DNA from 4 places in the Mesorhizobium sp. M3A.F.Ca.ET.080.04.2.1 genome. Region 3 is predicted to be linked to each of the others. Evidence: riboswitches for the same ligand, from Rfam matches in the RefSeq annotation. Region 3 holds a riboswitch; each other region holds the start of a gene.

Region 1 (4,380 bases), 480 kb from region 3:
GCCGTCCGCGCAGCTCTCGGATGTCGTCGATGAGAAGGTCACGGGCGAGCTCGCGGGAGAGACTGCACCGCAAGCGCGTCCCGCGCGCGCGAACTGCTCGATCAACTGATCTCAGACGACGACGAATCTCGTCCAGATTCCAAAAGCGGTGGCCGCAGCGGCGCTTTGCGGGCTCGCGTTACCACAGATCGCAGAACTGTGATCTCGCCTTGTGCCCGAGACCGCAATCTGGGCTCGCGACGAAGCATATCGCTTGCGATCATCAAAGGACGCGTCGACGCCGTCGGTTGCCTTTTCCACCGCCGCCTCACACATCGTGTTGGGGCTGAAGAGCTACCTGCAAATCCTCGCAACGGGCGCGGCCGCATCCTTGATTTTACAAATTGACACGTCTTGGTTTTTAGAAAATGCCACGTGCGATGATGGCGCCAAAAAAAAATGTCACGCGAGATGATCATGCCTGAGGTAAATGGTCCGCCAAAGTTGGGAAAGGTATACCGGTTGAATGGTGGATAGGTACGCCGGATAAAAAGGGCTTCGGGTTCCGGAAGACGAACTAATCGACGGATAGGCGCTGCTCGTGAGGGAAACTGCATGCGCATTACGGTTATGACCATCCAGGGATGTCGGATATGATCTTGAATAGTGACATTGCAGGCCAAAGAGCGGCCGAGAAGCTAGCAGAGGGCCTGAAATCGCAGGGCAAGCAGCAATACGAAGAAAGGTCGAGGGAACGCGAACGAGATGTGTCTCGTTAGGTCGCACGTTGCACCAGGGGTGCGTCGGAAGGCACTCCGCCGTGTCCTGAAGAGGTAGCCTGCACTTGAGAATAGCCACGGTGGTACCTTATTTTCGGCTGTGAAGCACACGAGACCCGCGACGTGAGACCCAGTTGCTCAATACCCAGTTGCTGGGTGAGCGTGCATGACTGCCAACGGAAGGTCTTGCACGCACCCTCGCGATCTTGAGCAATGGTCGCCATGACTTTCTTCTTGCAGGCTTTTGAGTGGCCCAGCCTGCAATCACCAGACCCCACCGACTCTAAAGAGCGTGGCAGACGGGATAGTCGAGGTTGCCCGGCACAATTACGCTCAAGGCTTGCGCCGCCCAGAGGACACGCTGAAAAGGCAGCATGGGCGCGCAAGCACGCCATTCACGAGAGGTTCGACATGAAGACTATGCAAGAAAAAGACATTCCGGCATTCGTGCAAGCAGTTGTGGAGGCCGGCTGCAACATTTGCGCGATTGGCAACTTGGGATATGTCTTTGGCGATGCTGATTTGACGCCGGCGCAACGGAGGTCCGTCGAGCCACAGCTGCGCAGGATTGCTGAGATCTACGGCGAACGCGATCATCTCATGGACGAGATAGCTGTATATCTGCGGTCGATCGGACGCCATGTCGAGGTTGAGCCGAAGACAGGTGTTTCCTGATGGCCGCGATCGATCGCGTTCCGTAGTCGCCATTTCTATTGGGTAACGAGCAGCCGTCTTCCAACCTCTGAAACAAAAAAGAGGTGACCCCCAAAGGCCGCTCTCGAGACCGCAAGTCTGAGCCGCTAACGCATTGCGATAACCAGGCTGTCCGAACTGGGCGTCGATGCCTTCCTCGACCAGGTCGCGGTAGGCGGCGATCTCATCTACCGCATGCATAGCCAAGCCAGAGAAGTTTTCGGCAGCGGAATTCTCGGTCGCTTCCCCTTTTATGACTAGAGGGTGCGGCCGATCCGGCCGCGACGATCTCGCAGGGATTGCCATATACGGCAACACGAACACCGGCGGATCAATACTCGGATAATGGCGGCCGGCTATGTAGCGATCGATCGCGCACCAACATATCAATGCAATAGCTTAGTTGCTTTCAAAGGCGGGTCTCTACGAACTGCAAGCAAGCTAAACGATTGCGTCAACTCTTCCTCGCAGAGCGAAAACTCCGCGCCCACGCGATTTCTCTGCTGGAACAGCGGCACATCCTCAGCGCCAGGACACGGCCGCCGCCGTCGGGTTTTACGAAGCCGGTGATTGCATAAGTTGCCCGCAAGATATCATTGGTATCGGGAACGCCGCCGATGCCGCATCCTGAATAGAGCGGCCGCTTGCACCTGCCAGCCCGACGACCAGATCATATCTGCAACTCCATCTACCTGGACGTGGTGCAAATCACCTCGCTGAAGCCGCAAATCGTCGCCTTCGACCAGGATAACCACATCCGTGACCGCCTGAGCTACTCGGTCGATCTCGACGCACATGGCCGATACAGTTTTTCCATCCTTCACGAAGCGAATGAGACTTTGGCCATTCCAGCCCTGGTCTACGGGGCGTGACTTGTCCCCGATGCATGCGCGAGCTCTCCGCTCGGCCGGCCGCCGGACGTCGCCACCGGCCGAAGGCGCCCGAAGGCGCCCGAAGGCGCTTGACAAAGCAGCACCGGCCCATTCAACTTGAGGCATTCACCAGGGGAGTCCCGGTAAGGGGCTGAGATACTGCTGGCTTTCGCGGCGCAGTGACCCGTTGAACCTGATCCAGTTCATACTGGCGTAGGGACGGTGCAAGCGCTTTGCGGGAGTTTACGCCCGAGGTCCTGCTGCAGCAGGTCTACAGAAGCGTCTTTTCATCCTTCCGGCACAGAACTGGGTCTCCAATGCATGAGCAAAGGAGCCTCACGATGAATGCCCTCACCCCCGCCGTGTCGACGGGACCACTGCCCGCCTCGCGGAAAATCCACAAGCCCGGCGTCCTCTACCCGCAGATCAGGGTGCCGATGCGCGAGATTTCCGTCCATCCGACGGCCGGCGAACCGCCCGTCACCGTCTACGATCCGTCCGGCCCCTACACCGATCCATCAGTCCAAACCAGCATCGAAAAAGGCCTTGCCCGGCTTCGCCACGAATGGGTCACGGCGCGTTGCGATGTCGAAGCCTATGACGGCCGCCACGTCCGGCCGGAAGACAATGGATTCGCCACCGGCGAGCGCCTGACACCGGAATTTCCGATACGCAATCGGCCGCTCAAGGCCAAGCAGGGCAAGGCGGTGACCCAACTTGCCTATGCGCGCGCCGGCATCATCACGCCAGAAATGGAGTTCGTAGCCATCCGCGAGAATCTCGGCCGCGAGGTGATGCGCGGCAAGCTGCAACGCGACGGCGAAGCCTTCGGCGCGGCGATCCCAGATTTCGTCACACCCGAATTCGTGCGCGACGAGGTGGCGCGCGGACGCGCAATCATTCCCGCCAACATCAATCATCCCGAGAGCGAACCGATGATCATCGGGCGAAATTTCCTGGTGAAGATCAACGCCAACATCGGTAACTCGGCTGTCACATCGTCGATGGCCGAAGAGGTCGAAAAGATGGTGTGGGCGATCCGCTGGGGCGCCGATACGGTGATGGACCTGTCGACCGGCCGCAACATCCACAACATCCGCGACTGGATCGTGCGCAATGCACCGGTGCCGATCGGCACGGTGCCGCTCTATCAGGCGCTCGAAAAGGTCGGCGGCATCGCCGAGGACCTCAACTGGGAGGTCTATCGCGACACGCTGATCGAGCAGGCCGAGCAAGGCGTCGACTATTTCACCATCCACGCCGGCGTGCGGCTGCACTACATACCGCTGACCGTCGACCGGGTCACGGGCATCGTCTCGCGCGGCGGCTCGATCATGGCCAAATGGTGCCTGCACCATCACCGGGAGAGCTTCCTCTACGAGCATTTCGAGGAGATCTGCGACATCGCCAGAGCCTATGACGTTTCCTTCTCGCTCGGCGACGGCCTTCGTCCCGGTTCAATCGCCGATGCGAACGACGCGGCGCAATTCGCCGAACTGGAAACACTTGGAGAACTCACCAAGATTGCCTGGGCAAAGGACTGCCAGGTGATGATCGAAGGCCCGGGCCATGTCCCCATGCACAAGATCAGGCAGAACATGGACAAGCAGCTCGCAGTGTGCGGTGAGGCGCCGTTCTACACGTTGGGGCCGCTGACGACCGACATCGCGCCGGGCTATGACCACATCACCTCAGGGATAGGTGCCGCCATGATAGGCTGGTTCGGCACCGCAATGCTTTGCTACGTCACGCCGAAAGAGCATCTCGGCCTTCCCGACCGCAACGACGTCAAGATTGGGGTGATCACTTACAAGATAGCCGCCCATGCAGCCGATCTGGCGAAGGGCCATCCGGCAGCGAAAACCAGGGATGATGCCCTTTCGCGCGCGCGCTTCGAGTTCCGCTGGGAGGACCAGTTCAACCTGTCGCTCGACCCCGAAACCGCACGGTCCTTCCACGACCAGACCTTGCCCAAGGAGGCGCACAAGCTGGCACATTTCTGTTCGATGTGCGGGCCGAAATTCTGCTCCATGCGCATTTCCCACGACATCCGTGCC
Region 2 (4,380 bases), 1.7 Mb from region 3:
GCAGTCTACCTCGATTTCCGAAGATGCAGGCGCCAGGCCGCGGCCGAACTCCAGGCGCACGCCCATCCCGCGCAGCTTGTCGCTGAGGGAAAGCATCGCCTTGCGCGGGTCGAGATGCGCTTCCTGAGCGAAGTACAACCCACGTCCGAACCGGCCTTGGAGGGCCGGTTCGAGAGCCGCGATCTCACCGGCGCCGAGCTGCCTGAAACCGGACGTGCGGCGCCCGAACCGGTCCAACTCACGAGCGTCGCGGGCAGGAGCCAGCACCAGCGTGCCGCGGCGCGAGACATGGCCGGGCAAGGCCGCGTTCCACCAGTCGGCGGCGCGGCGCCCGAGCGTCAGCACCGCCTCTTCGGCGCTCTCGCGCTCGCACCAAGGCGCGAGCATGCCGCCTGCCTGCCAGGAGGCGTTGCCGGCGATCTCCATGCGCTTCTCGGTGACGGTCACCTCGGCGCCGCGCGTTGCCAGCTCGTGCGCGAGCGTCAACCCGGCAACGCCTGCGCCGCGAATGAGCACCTTCATGGCCGGCCGGTGCTCTCCGATGCGTTGTCGAGCGGTATGTAGAGATCGCCGCCGTCCCGGTACTTCGCCGCCATGGCCGCAAGCCCTTCCTTCTGCGCTTCCGCGCGGATGTCGTGCGAAATCCGCATCGAGCAGAATTTGGGGCCGCACATCGAGCAGAAATGCGCCACCTTGTGCGCCTCCTTGGGCAGGGTTTCGTCATGGAAGGCGCGCGCCGTCTCGGGATCGAGCGACAGGTTGAACTGGTCCTCCCACCGGAACTCGAAACGCGCCCGCGACAGCGCGTCGTCCCTGATCTTGGCGGCCGGATGGCCCTTGGCCAGATCCGCGGCATGGGCGGCGATCTTGTAGGTGATGACGCCTGTCTTGACGTCGTCGCGGTCCGGCAGGCCGAGATGCTCCTTCGGCGTGACGTAGCAGAGCATCGCCGTTCCGAACCAGCCGATCATCGCAGCGCCGATGCCCGATGTGATGTGATCATAGCCGGGCGCGATGTCGGTGGTGAGCGGTCCAAGCGTGTAGAACGGCGCCTCGCCGCAGACCGCGAGCTGCTTGTCCATGTTCTCCTTGATCTTGTGCATGGGCACGTGGCCGGGGCCCTCGATCATCACTTGGCAGTCCTTGGCCCAGGCGATCTTGGTGAGTTCTCCCAGCGTTTCCAGTTCGGCGAATTGGGCCGCGTCGTTGGCGTCGGCGATCGAGCCGGGGCGAAGACCGTCGCCGAGCGAGAACGCCACGTCATAGGCCCTGGCGATGTCGCAGATCTCCTCGAAATGCTCGTAGAGAAAACTCTCCTGGTGGTGATGCAGGCACCACTTGGCCATGATCGAGCCGCCGCGCGATACGATGCCGGTGACGCGGTCGACGGTCAGCGGGATATAGGGCAGGCGCACGCCGGCATGGATCGTGAAATAGTCCACGCCCTGCTCGGCCTGCTCGATGAGGGTGTCGCGGAACACCTCCCAGGTCAGTTCCTCGGCGACCCCGCCGACTTTCTCCAGCGCCTGATAGATCGGCACCGTGCCGATCGGCACCGGCGAGTTGCGCACGATCCAGTCGCGGATGTTGTGGATGTTGCGCCCGGTCGAGAGGTCCATCACCGTGTCGGCGCCCCAGCGGATCGCCCACACCATCTTCTCGACCTCCTCGGCCATCGACGAGGTGACGGCGGAGTTGCCGATATTGGCGTTGATCTTGACCAGGAAATTGCGGCCGATGATCATCGGCTCGCTTTCGGGATGGTTGATGTTGGACGGGATGATGGCGCGTCCGCGCGCCACCTCGTCGCGCACGAATTCCGGCGTGACGAAATCCGGGATCGCGGCGCCGAAGCTCTCGCCGTCGCGGCGAAGTTTCGAACGCAACTGCTCCCGGCCGAGGTTCTCGCGGATGGCGACGAACTCCATCTCAGGCGTAATCATGCCGGCGCGCGCATAGGCGAGCTGGGTGACGGCGCGGCCGCCGGCCGCGCGCAACGGCCTGTTGTGCACCGGGAACTCCGGCGTCAGCCGATCGGCCGAGACGAAGCCGTTGTCCTCGGGCTTGATCGTGCGGCCCTCGTAGCGCTCGACGTCGCCGCGTGCCTCGACCCATGTCTCGCGCAACCGCGGCAAGCCGCGCTCGATATCGGTTTTCACCGAGGCATCGGTATAGGCACCGGACGAGTCGTAGACCGTGACCGGCGGCTCGCCGGCGCTTGGGTGGACCGAGATTTCGCGCATCGGCACCCGCAGTTCCGGATGAAGCTGGCCCGGTTTGTGGACCTTCTTGGAAGCGGGCAGTTCGCCGACGGTGACGGTCGGAGTGTGGGCATTCATGAGTGAGCCTCCTTGCTCGAGTGCAACGGAGACCCAGTTCACGCGATGAGGAGGAAGTGACGCTTCGCTTAGGATGCGGGCATTGCCCGAATGCCGAAGCCGGATTGCCGACCCGCGAAGCCTCGCACCGTCCCTACGCCAGTATGAACTGGATCAGGTTCAACGGGTCACTGCGCGCGATAGCAGTATCTCAGCCCCTTGCCGGGACTCCCCTGGTGAGGTGCGCAGGTTGGACGATGCGACGCTGCCCTGTCAACTCAAGTGCGTCCTGTTTCGACAATCGGCTGCCGGCCAGGTTCGACAAAAATGGTGACGCTGGGATAAATGCCGGGTGTCGCGCTGCGGCTATGTTGCGTCCAGCGATATCCTAAGGAGCTTTTCCGTGTCGGGCATAAAGAGTTCGCTGCTTCGCCATCTCAAACAACCGGGCCTGTTCGCGACACTGGATCGCATGGCATCCGGGGGAGAGCAGGGGGATCGGAGCGCGTTCAAGGTCTTCAACCCCTCGACCGGCGAATTGCTTGCCGAGCTTCCCGATATGGGCGTCGAGCAAACGAAGGCCGCGATCGACAGGGCCTATGTCGCGCAAGCCAGATGGGCAGCTCTCACCGCCCGGGACCGCAGCGACACATTGTGGCGCTGGCACCAACTGATTCTTGATCACACCGATGATCTCGCTGCGATCCTGACCGCCGAGATGGGTAAGCCGCTGCCCGAGGCAGTATCGGAAGTCTCGCACGCCGCCGCCTACTTGCAGTGGTATGCGGAAGAAGCCAATCGCATCTACGGCGAGACGATTTCTGCTCCTTCGACGGATCGGCGCATGCTGGTGATCAAGCAGCCGATCGGCGTCGTCGGCACCATTACGCCCTGGAATTTTCCTGCTTCGATGGTGGCCCGCAAGATTTCACCGGCGCTGGCAGCCGGTTGCGCGATCGTGCTGAAACCGGCTGAGCAGACCCCGCTCGTCGCCGGCGCGATGTTCGCGCTGGCGGCGGAGGCGGGTTTCCCCGACGGCGTCGTGAATTTGATCTATGCCTCGGAAGGTGCAGCGGTCGGGCGCGAACTCTGCACCAATCCAAAAGTGCGCAAGATCAGCTTCACGGGCTCGACTGAAGTCGGGCGGCTGCTGATGCGCCAGTGCTCGGATCAGGTTAAGAAAGTCAGCCTCGAACTGGGCGGGAACGCGCCGTTCATCGTCTTTGATGATGCCGATGTCGATGCTGCCGTCGATGGCGCGATCCAGGCAAAGTTTCGCAATGCCGGGCAGACCTGCGTTTCCGCCAATCGGCTCTATGTGCAATCGGGCGTGCACGACGAATTCGCCGAGAAATTTGCCGCACGGGTTCGCTCGCTCTCGGTTGGCGACGGCTTCAGACCGGGTGTCGCCATCGGACCGTTGATCGACACCCATGCGCTCCTCAAGATCGAGGCTCATATTGCCGACGCGATCGGGAAGGGCGGAGCGATCTGCTGCGGCGGAAGCCGGGCGGGTCACGGCGGCACTTTTTTCGAGCCGACGGTTCTGACGGGCATCACCAGTGAAATGCTGCTCGCCCAGGAAGAGACCTTCGGGCCGCTCGCGCCGATCATCCGTTTCGAGGACCCCGATCAGGTGGTGCGCGAGGCCAATGATACGATATACGGCCTCGCCGCCTATTTCTATGCCTCCAATCTCAAACGCGTCTGGCATGTGGCCGAGGCGCTCGAATACGGCATGATCGGCATCAACACCGGCCGGATGTCATCGGAAGCCGCTCCCTTTGGCGGCATGAAGCAATCGGGGATCGGTCGCGAAGGCTCGCGACACGGCTTGGAGGAGTACCTCGAGATGAAGTATCTCTGTATGGGTGGACTCTAGCTCCAGTCCAAAGCTAAGCGCCAACCACCAGTGCCCCGCCGATAAGCCCCGCGCCGGCCGCCGTCAGCAGCAGCTTCTCGCCCGGCCGAAGAGGGTTGGCGCTGTGGGCGACCGACAGCGACAGGGGGATCGTTGCGGCCGACGAGTTGCCATAGTCGGCGATGGTCTTGACCATGCGCT
Region 3 (4,380 bases):
ATCGCCTCGCCATAGCTGAACGAGACGCTGTCCAGCCGCACGGCCGAGCCTTTCCCCGCCTGAATGCCGGTGGTGGCCATGGTCATGACCTTTCTTCCCGCCCCAGCCAGTCGGCGGCAACAACCAGCATCAGGCAGACGAGGCCGAGCAGCAAGGCGAGCCCCGCTGCATCGGCGGTCCGGTAGCTGCCCATGCGTGCGAACAGGAGATAGGGCAGGGTCTGCACCGAGTCGCTGCCGAACAGCGCAATCACGCCGAGATCCCCGAGCGAGAGCGCCATGGCAAAGGCAAAGCCGGTGGCCAGTGGCCGCCGGAGCGCCGGCCAGTCGATCAGGTGCAGCCGGTGCCATCCGGAAATGCCGAGCGCCAGGCAAAGCCGCTCGTGGCGTTCGCTGGCGGAATCATAGGCGGGGCGGACGGCGCGGAGGACGAACGGCATCGCCATCATTGCGTTGACGGCGACGACCATCACGGGCGCAATGGCGAAGACGTCGGTGACGCCGCGCAGCGCCAGGAACCAGCCTGCGCCGATCACGATCGGCGGCACGACCAGCACGAAGCCGGCGCCGGTGTCGGCGGCATGTTCGAGCAGGCTCATGGCGCCGCCGCGCCGCCGCAGGGCAAGCGCCCGCCGCGCCGCAACCAGCGCCAGCGAGAGCGCCACGGCAAGCAGCCCCGAAAGGAATGAGAGCCCGGCGCTGGTGAGCGTCGCGCGGCGCACCGCGTCTTCGCCCGCCAGCCGACCGAGATCCGCCTGCAGCCCCGCCAAAACGGTCGCCGCCATCGGCCCGGCGACGAACAGCAGCGCAAGCGCGATCAGGCAGGCGTTCAGCACCGTTTCGGTTTTGCCTGACGAGAGATACCGGCGCCGCGCCACCGGCAGATTGGCGTCGCCGACCGTATTGGCGCCGAGCCGCGAGAGCACGGCGATGACGAGGACGGTCAGGGCGATCTGCAGCAGCGTCAGCACCACCGCGCGGGCCGGATCGAAATCGAAGCGCAGCGCCTGGTAGATAGCGACCTCGAGTGTCGTGGCCGCCGGCCCGCCGCCCAGCGTCAGCACGATGGTGAAGGATGTGATGCACAGCATGAAGACCAGTCCGGCGACGCTCGGCAATGCCGCGCGCAATGCCGGCCACTCGATCAGCCGCAAGGCCGGCCAGCCCCCCATGCCAAGCTGGCTTGCCAGCCGCCACTGGTCGGGCGCTATGGTGCCCAGCGCTTCGAGGAACAGCCGCGTCGCCAAAGGCAGGTTGAAGAACACATGCGCGACAAGAATGCCGGACAGGCCGTAAATGCCCGGCCATTCCTGGCCGCCGAGCTTGCCCAGGACGCCGGCGAAATAGCCGGCGCGTCCATAGAGCGCCAATATGCCGAGCGCCGCGACGATGGCCGGCAGCGCCAGCGGCACGGTGAACAGCCTGAGCATCATATTTCGGCCGGGAAAGCGCGGGTGCGTGGACAGCGCCCGCGCGACCAGAAGCGCCGGTGCGACTGACAGCAGCGTCGACAGCAGCGCCTGCCACAGCGTGAAGCGGGCGACGCGGAAGAGATAGCCATCGAAGGCAGCGAATGCGCCGGACGGATCGTGGATGCCTTCGAAGATGAGGCCGGCGAAGGCGCCGCCGATGAGCAAGGCGATTGCCGCGAGGGCCAGGACGCCGGCGACGACGCGGGCCTCAGAGCGCGCGGCGGACTGCACGCTGCACCATGTGGGCAGGGCTGGCTGGCGAATGCCGCGATCCTTCGCGCCCCCCTCTGTCCTGCCGGACATCTCCCCCTCCAGGGGGGAGATTGGAAGTTCGGGCGCCCCGCCCGGTCCCGCAACGTTTAAGATTGGCGAAATCGCCGATGACAGCCAATCTCCCCCCTCGTGGGGGAGATGTCCGGTAGGACAGAGGGGGGCGCCGTAGAACACTCATCTCAGAAGGCTAGCCAAGACCAGCTACTTGCTCATCACCGCAAGCCACTCGTCCACCCAGGCCTTGCGGTTGGCTGCCACTTCCTCGGGGCTGAACAGCAAAGTCTTGGTCGGCTTGACCAGCTTGTCGAAGGCCGGGTTGAGCGGCTTGTCGGTCTTGCCGGCCGGGAACATCCAGTTGGTCTCAGGGATGATGTCCTGGAATTTCGACCCGGTCATGAAGGCGATGAACTTCTCCGCGAGCGGATTCTTCGCGCCCGTGGTCGTGATGCCCGCAACCTCGATCTGCAGGTATTCGCCCTCTTCGAACGAGGCAGCCTGGTAACGCTCGGTGTTCTCGGCAACCATGTGGTAGGCGGGCGAGGTGGTGTAGGACAGCACCATCGGCGCCTCGCCCTTGGTGAACAGGCCGTAGGCTTCGCTCCAGCCCGGCGTGACGGTGAGCACCTTGGTCTTGAGCTTGGCCCAGGCTTCCGGCGCCTTGTCGCCATAGACCGACTTCACCCACAAAAGCAGGCCGAGGCCCGGCGTCGAGGTGCGCGGATCCTGGATGACGATCTTGTCGGTGGCGCTACCCTCGACGAGTTCCTTCAGGCTCTTCGGCGGGCTCTTCAGCTTTTCGGTGTCATAGACCACGGCGAAATAGCCGTAGTCGAAGGGCACGAAAGTGTCGTCCTTCCAGCCGCCGGGCACATTCGCATCGGCTACGGCGCCGTGCGGCGCGAACAGACCGCTCGCCTTCGCCTCTGCCGTCAGGTTGGTGTCGAGACCGAGCACGACATCGGCCTTGGTGCCGGCGCCTTCGAGCTTGACGCGGTTGAGCAAGGCCACGCCGTCGGCGACCGAGACGAACTCGAGATCGCAGCCGCATTCGGCCTCGAATTCCTTCTTCACCGCCGGGCCGGGGCCCCACTCGGCGGTGAAGCTCTCATAAGTATAGATGGTGAGCTTGTCTTTCGCCTCGGCAGCGCCGACGCCTGTCAGCAGCGAAACAAGACCTGTTGCGAAAATAAGCCGGGACAGCAGTGAGCGCATCGGCGCCTCCTTCGTTGGTGTGACAAGGAATTGAGGCGCCGGATGGTCCGAAACGTCTAATCCCTCCGCCGGTACAAACCGGATCAGGTTCAGCGGGTTGGCTTGTCTGCCTCTCAGCCGGCCGCGAAAACAGCGTCCGGCACCCCGTTAGAGCGGCTGCAGACATAGGCCCGGCCGAAACGGCGCGCAAGCGGAAGTTTGCCGGGCCTCCAATGCATCACGGTTCATTCTAAAACGAGCGCCGTTCCGTTTGGATGCGCCCGGCTTCCGTTTCGCGGGCCGGGCTGGTAAGGGCGACACCCATGGGCACATTCACCATCCTGCTTGGCGGCGAGCTTGTCCGCACGCCGCGGCTCGAGCGCCAGATCGAAGGCTCGCGCCTTATCGCCGCCGACGCCGGCATCGGCCATGCCCGCATGCTCGGCCTCGTGCCGGAGCTCTGGGTCGGCGATTTCGATTCGGTGCCGGCGGACCTGCCGGACGACCTGGCCGCCGTGCCGCGAAAGATCTTTCCGACCGAAAAAGACATGACGGACGGCGAACTCGCCATCGCCGAGGCCCTCCAGCGCGGCGCCACCAGCCTGGTGCTGGCCGGCGCCTTCGGCGGCAAGCGGGCCGACCATGCCTTTTTGCATCTGGCGCTTGCGCTTCGACTGGCGGACGCGGGCACGGACCTGCTGCTGACCAGCGGCGCGCAGGAAGGCGTGCCAATCCTGCCCGGCAAAGCAGCCGGTTTCGACTATGCCGACGGCACTCTGTTCTCGGTGCTCGGCTTTTCCGATCTCGCCGGCCTGACGGTCACCGGCGCCAAATGGCCGCTGGATCGCGTCGAGGTGGCGTTCGGCTCCTCGCTCACCATATCAAACGAGGTCAGGGGGCGGCTCGGCATTGCGCTCGAACGTGGCCGGGCTCTGCTTCTCGCCCACCCCTATCCTCTTCCCGAAAGCTGACATGGCGCCGCCTCTCCTCAATCTCGACGGCATCGTCCTGACCTTCGGCGGCGCGCCGCTGCTCGGCGGCGCGGCGCTCAGCGCTTCCGCCGGCGAGAAGATCGCGCTGGTCGGCCGCAACGGCTCGGGCAAGTCGACCTTGCTCAAGATCGCCGCCGGGCTGATCGAGCCGCAGGACGGCGAGGTGTTCCGCCAGCCCTCGGCGACCGTTCGCTACCTGCCGCAGATGCCCGACATGGATGGCTTCGCCAGCGTGCGCGCCTATGTCGAGGCGGGCCTCGGGCCGGCCGACGACCCGCACCGCGCCACCTATCTCATGGAGCATCTCGGCCTCACCGGAGAGGAGCGGCCGAACGACCTTTCCGGCGGCGAGGCCCGCCGCGCGGCACTCGCCCGCGCGATGGCGCCCGAGCCCGACATCCTGCTGCTCGACGAGCCGACCAACCATCTCGACCTGTCGGTCATCGAATGGCT
Region 4 (4,380 bases), 2.1 Mb from region 3:
GTGGTTGGCGTTTAGCCTTTGGCCGATGCCCAATGGCTAAGTGTGGTCCACGGCGTCTTGACCTAGATTCCGCCCATGCAGAGATACTTCATCTCGAGATACTCCTCCAAGCCATGTCGGGAGCCTTCGCGACCAATCCCTGATTGCTTCATGCCACCGAAGGGAGCGGCTTCCGATGACATCCGGCCGGTGTTGATGCCGATCATGCCGTATTCGAGTGCCTCGGCCACATGCCAGACGCGCTTCAGATTGGAGGCATAGAAATAGGCGGCGAGACCGTAGATCGTATCATTGGCCTCGCGCACCACCTCATCGGGATTCTCAAAACGGATGATCGGCGCGAGCGGCCCGAAAGTCTCTTCCTGCGCGAGCAGCATTTCACTGGTGATGCCCGTCAGCACGGTCGGCTCGAAAAAGGTACCGCCGTGAGCTGCCGGGCTTCCGCCGCAGCGGATCGCTCCGCCCTTCCCGATCGCGTCGGCAATATGAGCCTCGATCTTGAGGAGCGCGTGGGTGTCGATCAACGGTCCGATGGCGACACCCGGTTTGAAGCCGTCGCCAACCGAGAGCGAGCGAACCCGTGCGGCAAATTTCTCGGCGAATTCGTCATGCACGCCGGATTGCACATAGAGCCGGTTGGCGGACACGCAGGTCTGCCCGGCATTTCGAAACTTTGCCTGGATCGCACCATCGACGGCAGCATCGACATCGGCGTCGTCGAAGACGATGAACGGCGCGTTCCCGCCGAGTTCGAGGCTGACTTTCTTGACCTGATCCGAGCACTGGCGCATGAGCAGCCGCCCGACTTCGGTCGAACCGGTGAAACTGATCTTGCGCACTTTCGGATTGGCGCAGAGCTCACGCCCGACCGCGGCACCTTCCGAGGCATAGATCAAATTTACGACACCCTCGGGGAAGCCTGCCTCCGCCGCCAGCGCGAACATCGCGCCGGCGACGAGCGGGGTTTGCTCGGCCGGTTTCAGGATGATCGCGCATCCGGCCGCGAGTGCCGGTGAAATCTTGCGGGCCACCATCGAAGCGGGAAAGTTCCAGGGCGTAATGGTGCCAACGACGCCAATCGGCTGCTTGATGACCAGCATGCGCCGATCTGTCGAAGGCGCGGAAATCGTCTCGCCGTAGATCCGATTGGCTTCTTCCGCGTACCATTGCAGGTAAGCGGCGGCATGTGAGACTTCCGATATTGCTTCAGGCAGCGGCTTGCCCATTTCGGCGGTCAGGATTGCAGCCAGGTCATCGGTGTGATCGAGGATCAGCTGGTGCCAGCGCCACAATGTGTCGCTACGATCCCGGGCCGTCAAAGCTGCCCATTTGGCTTGCGCGACATAGGCCCTGTCGATTGCAGCCTTCGTTTGCTCCGCGCCCATATCGGGGAGTTCGGCGAGCAATTCGCTAGTCGAGGGATTGAAGACCTGGAAGACGCTTCCATCCCACCGATCGCCTTGGCGTGCCAAGCGATCCAGCGCGGCAAACCGCTCCGGTTGTTTGAGATGGCGAAGCAGAGAACTGTTTATGCCCGGCACAGAAGAGCTCCTCAGGATAAGGCGACATCTCGTCTTAGAAACATCGCGGAAAGCAGCGTAGCTGCAGCGTGACACTCGGCATTTGTCCAGCGCATCGTTTTTTGCCCAATCTGGGCAACAATGCCTTCGGATTTCAATCCAACCTTGATGCAGGCAGCCGATTGTCGAACAGGACCGCCGTCACAAGAGTTGACAGAGCGACTTCGCATCGTCCAACCTAGACGCCTCACCAGGGGAGTCCCGGCAAGGGGCTGAGATACTGCTAATAGCGCGCAGTGACCCGTTGAACCTGATCCAGTTCATACTGGCGTAGGGACGGTGCGAGGTTTCGCGGGTCGGAAATCCGGCTTCGGTATTCGGGCAGTGCCCGCATCCTGCGCGAAGCGTCACTTCCTCCTCATCGCGTGGACTGGGTCTCCGTTGCACTCGAGCAAGGAGGCTCACTCATGAATGCCCACACCCCGACCGTCACCGTCGGCGAATTGCCCGCTTCGAAGAAGGTCCACAAGCCTGGCCAGCTTCACCCCGATCTGCGGGTGCCGATGCGCGAGATCTCGGTCCACCCGAGCGCCGGCGAGCCGCCGGTCACGGTCTATGACTCGTCCGGTCCCTACACTGATGCGGCGGTCAAAACCGATATCGAGCGCGGCTTGCCGCGGTTGCGCGAGACATGGGTCGAGGCACGCGGCGACGTCGAGCGCTACGAGGGCCGCACGATCAAGCCCGAGGACAACGGCTTCGTCTCGGCCGATCGGCTGACGCCGGAGTTCCCGGTGCACAACAGGCCGTTCCGCGCCGTCGGCGGCCGCGCCGTCACCCAGCTCGCCTATGCGCGCGCCGGCATGATTACGCCTGAGATGGAGTTCGTCGCCATCCGCGAGAACCTCGGCCGGGAGCAGTTGCGTTCGAAACTTCGCCGCGACGGCGAGAGCTTCGGCGCCGCGATCCCGGATTTCGTCACGCCGGAATTCGTGCGCGACGAGGTGGCGCGCGGACGCGCCATCATCCCGTCCAACATCAACCATCCCGAAAGCGAGCCGATGATCATCGGCCGCAATTTCCTGGTCAAGATCAACGCCAATATCGGCAACTCCGCCGTCACCTCGTCGATGGCCGAGGAGGTCGAGAAGATGGTGTGGGCGATCCGCTGGGGCGCCGATACGGTGATGGACCTCTCGACCGGGCGCAACATCCACAACATCCGCGACTGGATCGTGCGCAACTCGCCGGTGCCGATCGGCACGGTGCCGATCTATCAGGCGCTGGAGAAAGTCGGCGGGGTCGCCGAGGAACTGACCTGGGAGGTGTTCCGCGACACCCTCATCGAGCAGGCCGAGCAGGGCGTGGACTATTTCACGATCCATGCCGGCGTGCGCCTGCCCTATATCCCGCTGACCGTCGACCGCGTCACCGGCATCGTATCGCGCGGCGGCTCGATCATGGCCAAGTGGTGCCTGCATCACCACCAGGAGAGTTTTCTCTACGAGCATTTCGAGGAGATCTGCGACATCGCCAGGGCCTATGACGTGGCGTTCTCGCTCGGCGACGGTCTTCGCCCCGGCTCGATCGCCGACGCCAACGACGCGGCCCAATTCGCCGAACTGGAAACGCTGGGAGAACTCACCAAGATCGCCTGGGCCAAGGACTGCCAAGTGATGATCGAGGGCCCCGGCCACGTGCCCATGCACAAGATCAAGGAGAACATGGACAAGCAGCTCGCGGTCTGCGGCGAGGCGCCGTTCTACACGCTTGGACCGCTCACCACCGACATCGCGCCCGGCTATGATCACATCACATCGGGCATCGGCGCTGCGATGATCGGCTGGTTCGGAACGGCGATGCTCTGCTACGTCACGCCGAAGGAGCATCTCGGCCTGCCGGACCGCGACGACGTCAAGACAGGCGTCATCACCTACAAGATCGCCGCCCATGCCGCGGATCTGGCCAAGGGCCATCCGGCCGCCAAGATCAGGGACGACGCGCTGTCGCGGGCGCGTTTCGAGTTCCGGTGGGAGGACCAGTTCAACCTGTCGCTCGATCCCGAGACGGCGCGCGCCTTCCATGACGAAACCCTGCCCAAGGAGGCGCACAAGGTGGCGCATTTCTGCTCGATGTGCGGCCCCAAATTCTGCTCGATGCGGATTTCGCACGACATCCGCGCGGAAGCGCAGAAGGAAGGGCTTGCGGCCATGGCGGCGAAGTACCGGGACGGCGGCGATCTCTACATACCGCTCGACAACGCATCGGAGAGCACCGGCCGGCCATGAAGGTGCTCATTCGCGGCGCAGGCGTTGCCGGGTTGACGCTCGCGCACGAGCTGGCAACGCGCGGCGCCGAGGTGACCGTCACCGAGAAGCGCATGGAGATCGCCGGCAACGCCTCCTGGCAGGCCGGCGGCATGCTCGCGCCTTGGTGCGAGCGCGAGAGCGCCGAAGAGGCGGTGCTGACGCTCGGGCGCCGCGCCGCCGACTGGTGGAACGCGGCCTTGCCCGGCCATGTCTCGCGCCGCGGCACGCTGGTGCTGGCTCCTGCCCGCGACGCTCGTGAGTTGGACCGGTTCGGGCGCCGCACGTCCGGTTTCAGGCAGCTCGGCGCCGGTGAGATCGCGGCTCTCGAACCGGCCCTCCAAGGCCGGTTCGGACGTGGGTTGTACTTCGCTCAGGAAGCGCATCTCGACCCGCGCAAGGCGATGCTTTCCCTCAGCGACAAGCTGCGCGGGATGGGCGTGCGCCTGGAGTTCGGCCGCGGCCTGGCGCCTGCATCTTCGGAAATCGAGGTAGACTGCGCCGGCATCGCCGACAGGCGACCGGAGCTGCGTGGCGTGCGCGGCGAGATGCTG

Evidence for each region. Region 3 has a riboswitch for thiamine pyrophosphate ahead of thiB (thiamine ABC transporter substrate binding subunit). Riboswitches for the same ligand answer to the same signal wherever they lie in the genome.
Region 1: linked by a shared signal. The riboswitch ahead of thiC (phosphomethylpyrimidine synthase ThiC) and the one ahead of thiB (thiamine ABC transporter substrate binding subunit) in region 3 are both predicted to bind thiamine pyrophosphate.
Region 2: linked by a shared signal. The riboswitch ahead of thiC (phosphomethylpyrimidine synthase ThiC) and the one ahead of thiB (thiamine ABC transporter substrate binding subunit) in region 3 are both predicted to bind thiamine pyrophosphate.
Region 4: linked by a shared signal. The riboswitch ahead of thiC (phosphomethylpyrimidine synthase ThiC) and the one ahead of thiB (thiamine ABC transporter substrate binding subunit) in region 3 are both predicted to bind thiamine pyrophosphate.

What each region holds. Positions count from the first base shown of each region.
Region 1 is NZ_CP034451.1:3,730,590-3,734,969, reverse strand. It holds partial or broken gene EJ074_RS30260 (SMC-Scp complex subunit ScpB) at 1-73, opposite strand, end outside; gene EJ074_RS30760 (hypothetical protein) at 972-1,433, shown strand; gene EJ074_RS17890 (hypothetical protein) at 2,096-2,323, shown strand; TPP riboswitch at 2,445-2,561, shown strand; gene thiC (phosphomethylpyrimidine synthase ThiC) at 2,665-4,380, shown strand, end outside.
Region 2 is NZ_CP034451.1:2,524,714-2,529,093, reverse strand. It holds gene thiO (glycine oxidase ThiO) at 1-522, opposite strand, end outside; gene thiC (phosphomethylpyrimidine synthase ThiC) at 519-2,339, opposite strand; TPP riboswitch at 2,452-2,563, opposite strand; gene EJ074_RS12130 (NAD-dependent succinate-semialdehyde dehydrogenase) at 2,791-4,200, shown strand; gene EJ074_RS12125 (beta-ketoacyl-ACP synthase III) at 4,214-4,380, opposite strand, start outside.
Region 3 is NZ_CP034451.1:4,208,451-4,212,830, reverse strand. It holds gene thiQ (thiamine ABC transporter ATP-binding protein) at 1-86, opposite strand, end outside; gene thiP (thiamine/thiamine pyrophosphate ABC transporter permease) at 83-1,702, opposite strand; gene thiB (thiamine ABC transporter substrate binding subunit) at 1,946-2,956, opposite strand; TPP riboswitch at 3,000-3,113, opposite strand; gene EJ074_RS20030 (thiamine diphosphokinase) at 3,259-3,906, shown strand; gene EJ074_RS20025 (ATP-binding cassette domain-containing protein) at 3,908-4,380, shown strand, end outside.
Region 4 is NZ_CP034451.1:164,292-168,671, forward strand. It holds gene EJ074_RS00770 (beta-ketoacyl-ACP synthase III) at 1-15, shown strand, start outside; gene EJ074_RS00775 (NAD-dependent succinate-semialdehyde dehydrogenase) at 63-1,541, opposite strand; TPP riboswitch at 1,763-1,875, shown strand; gene thiC (phosphomethylpyrimidine synthase ThiC) at 1,988-3,808, shown strand; gene thiO (glycine oxidase ThiO) at 3,805-4,380, shown strand, end outside.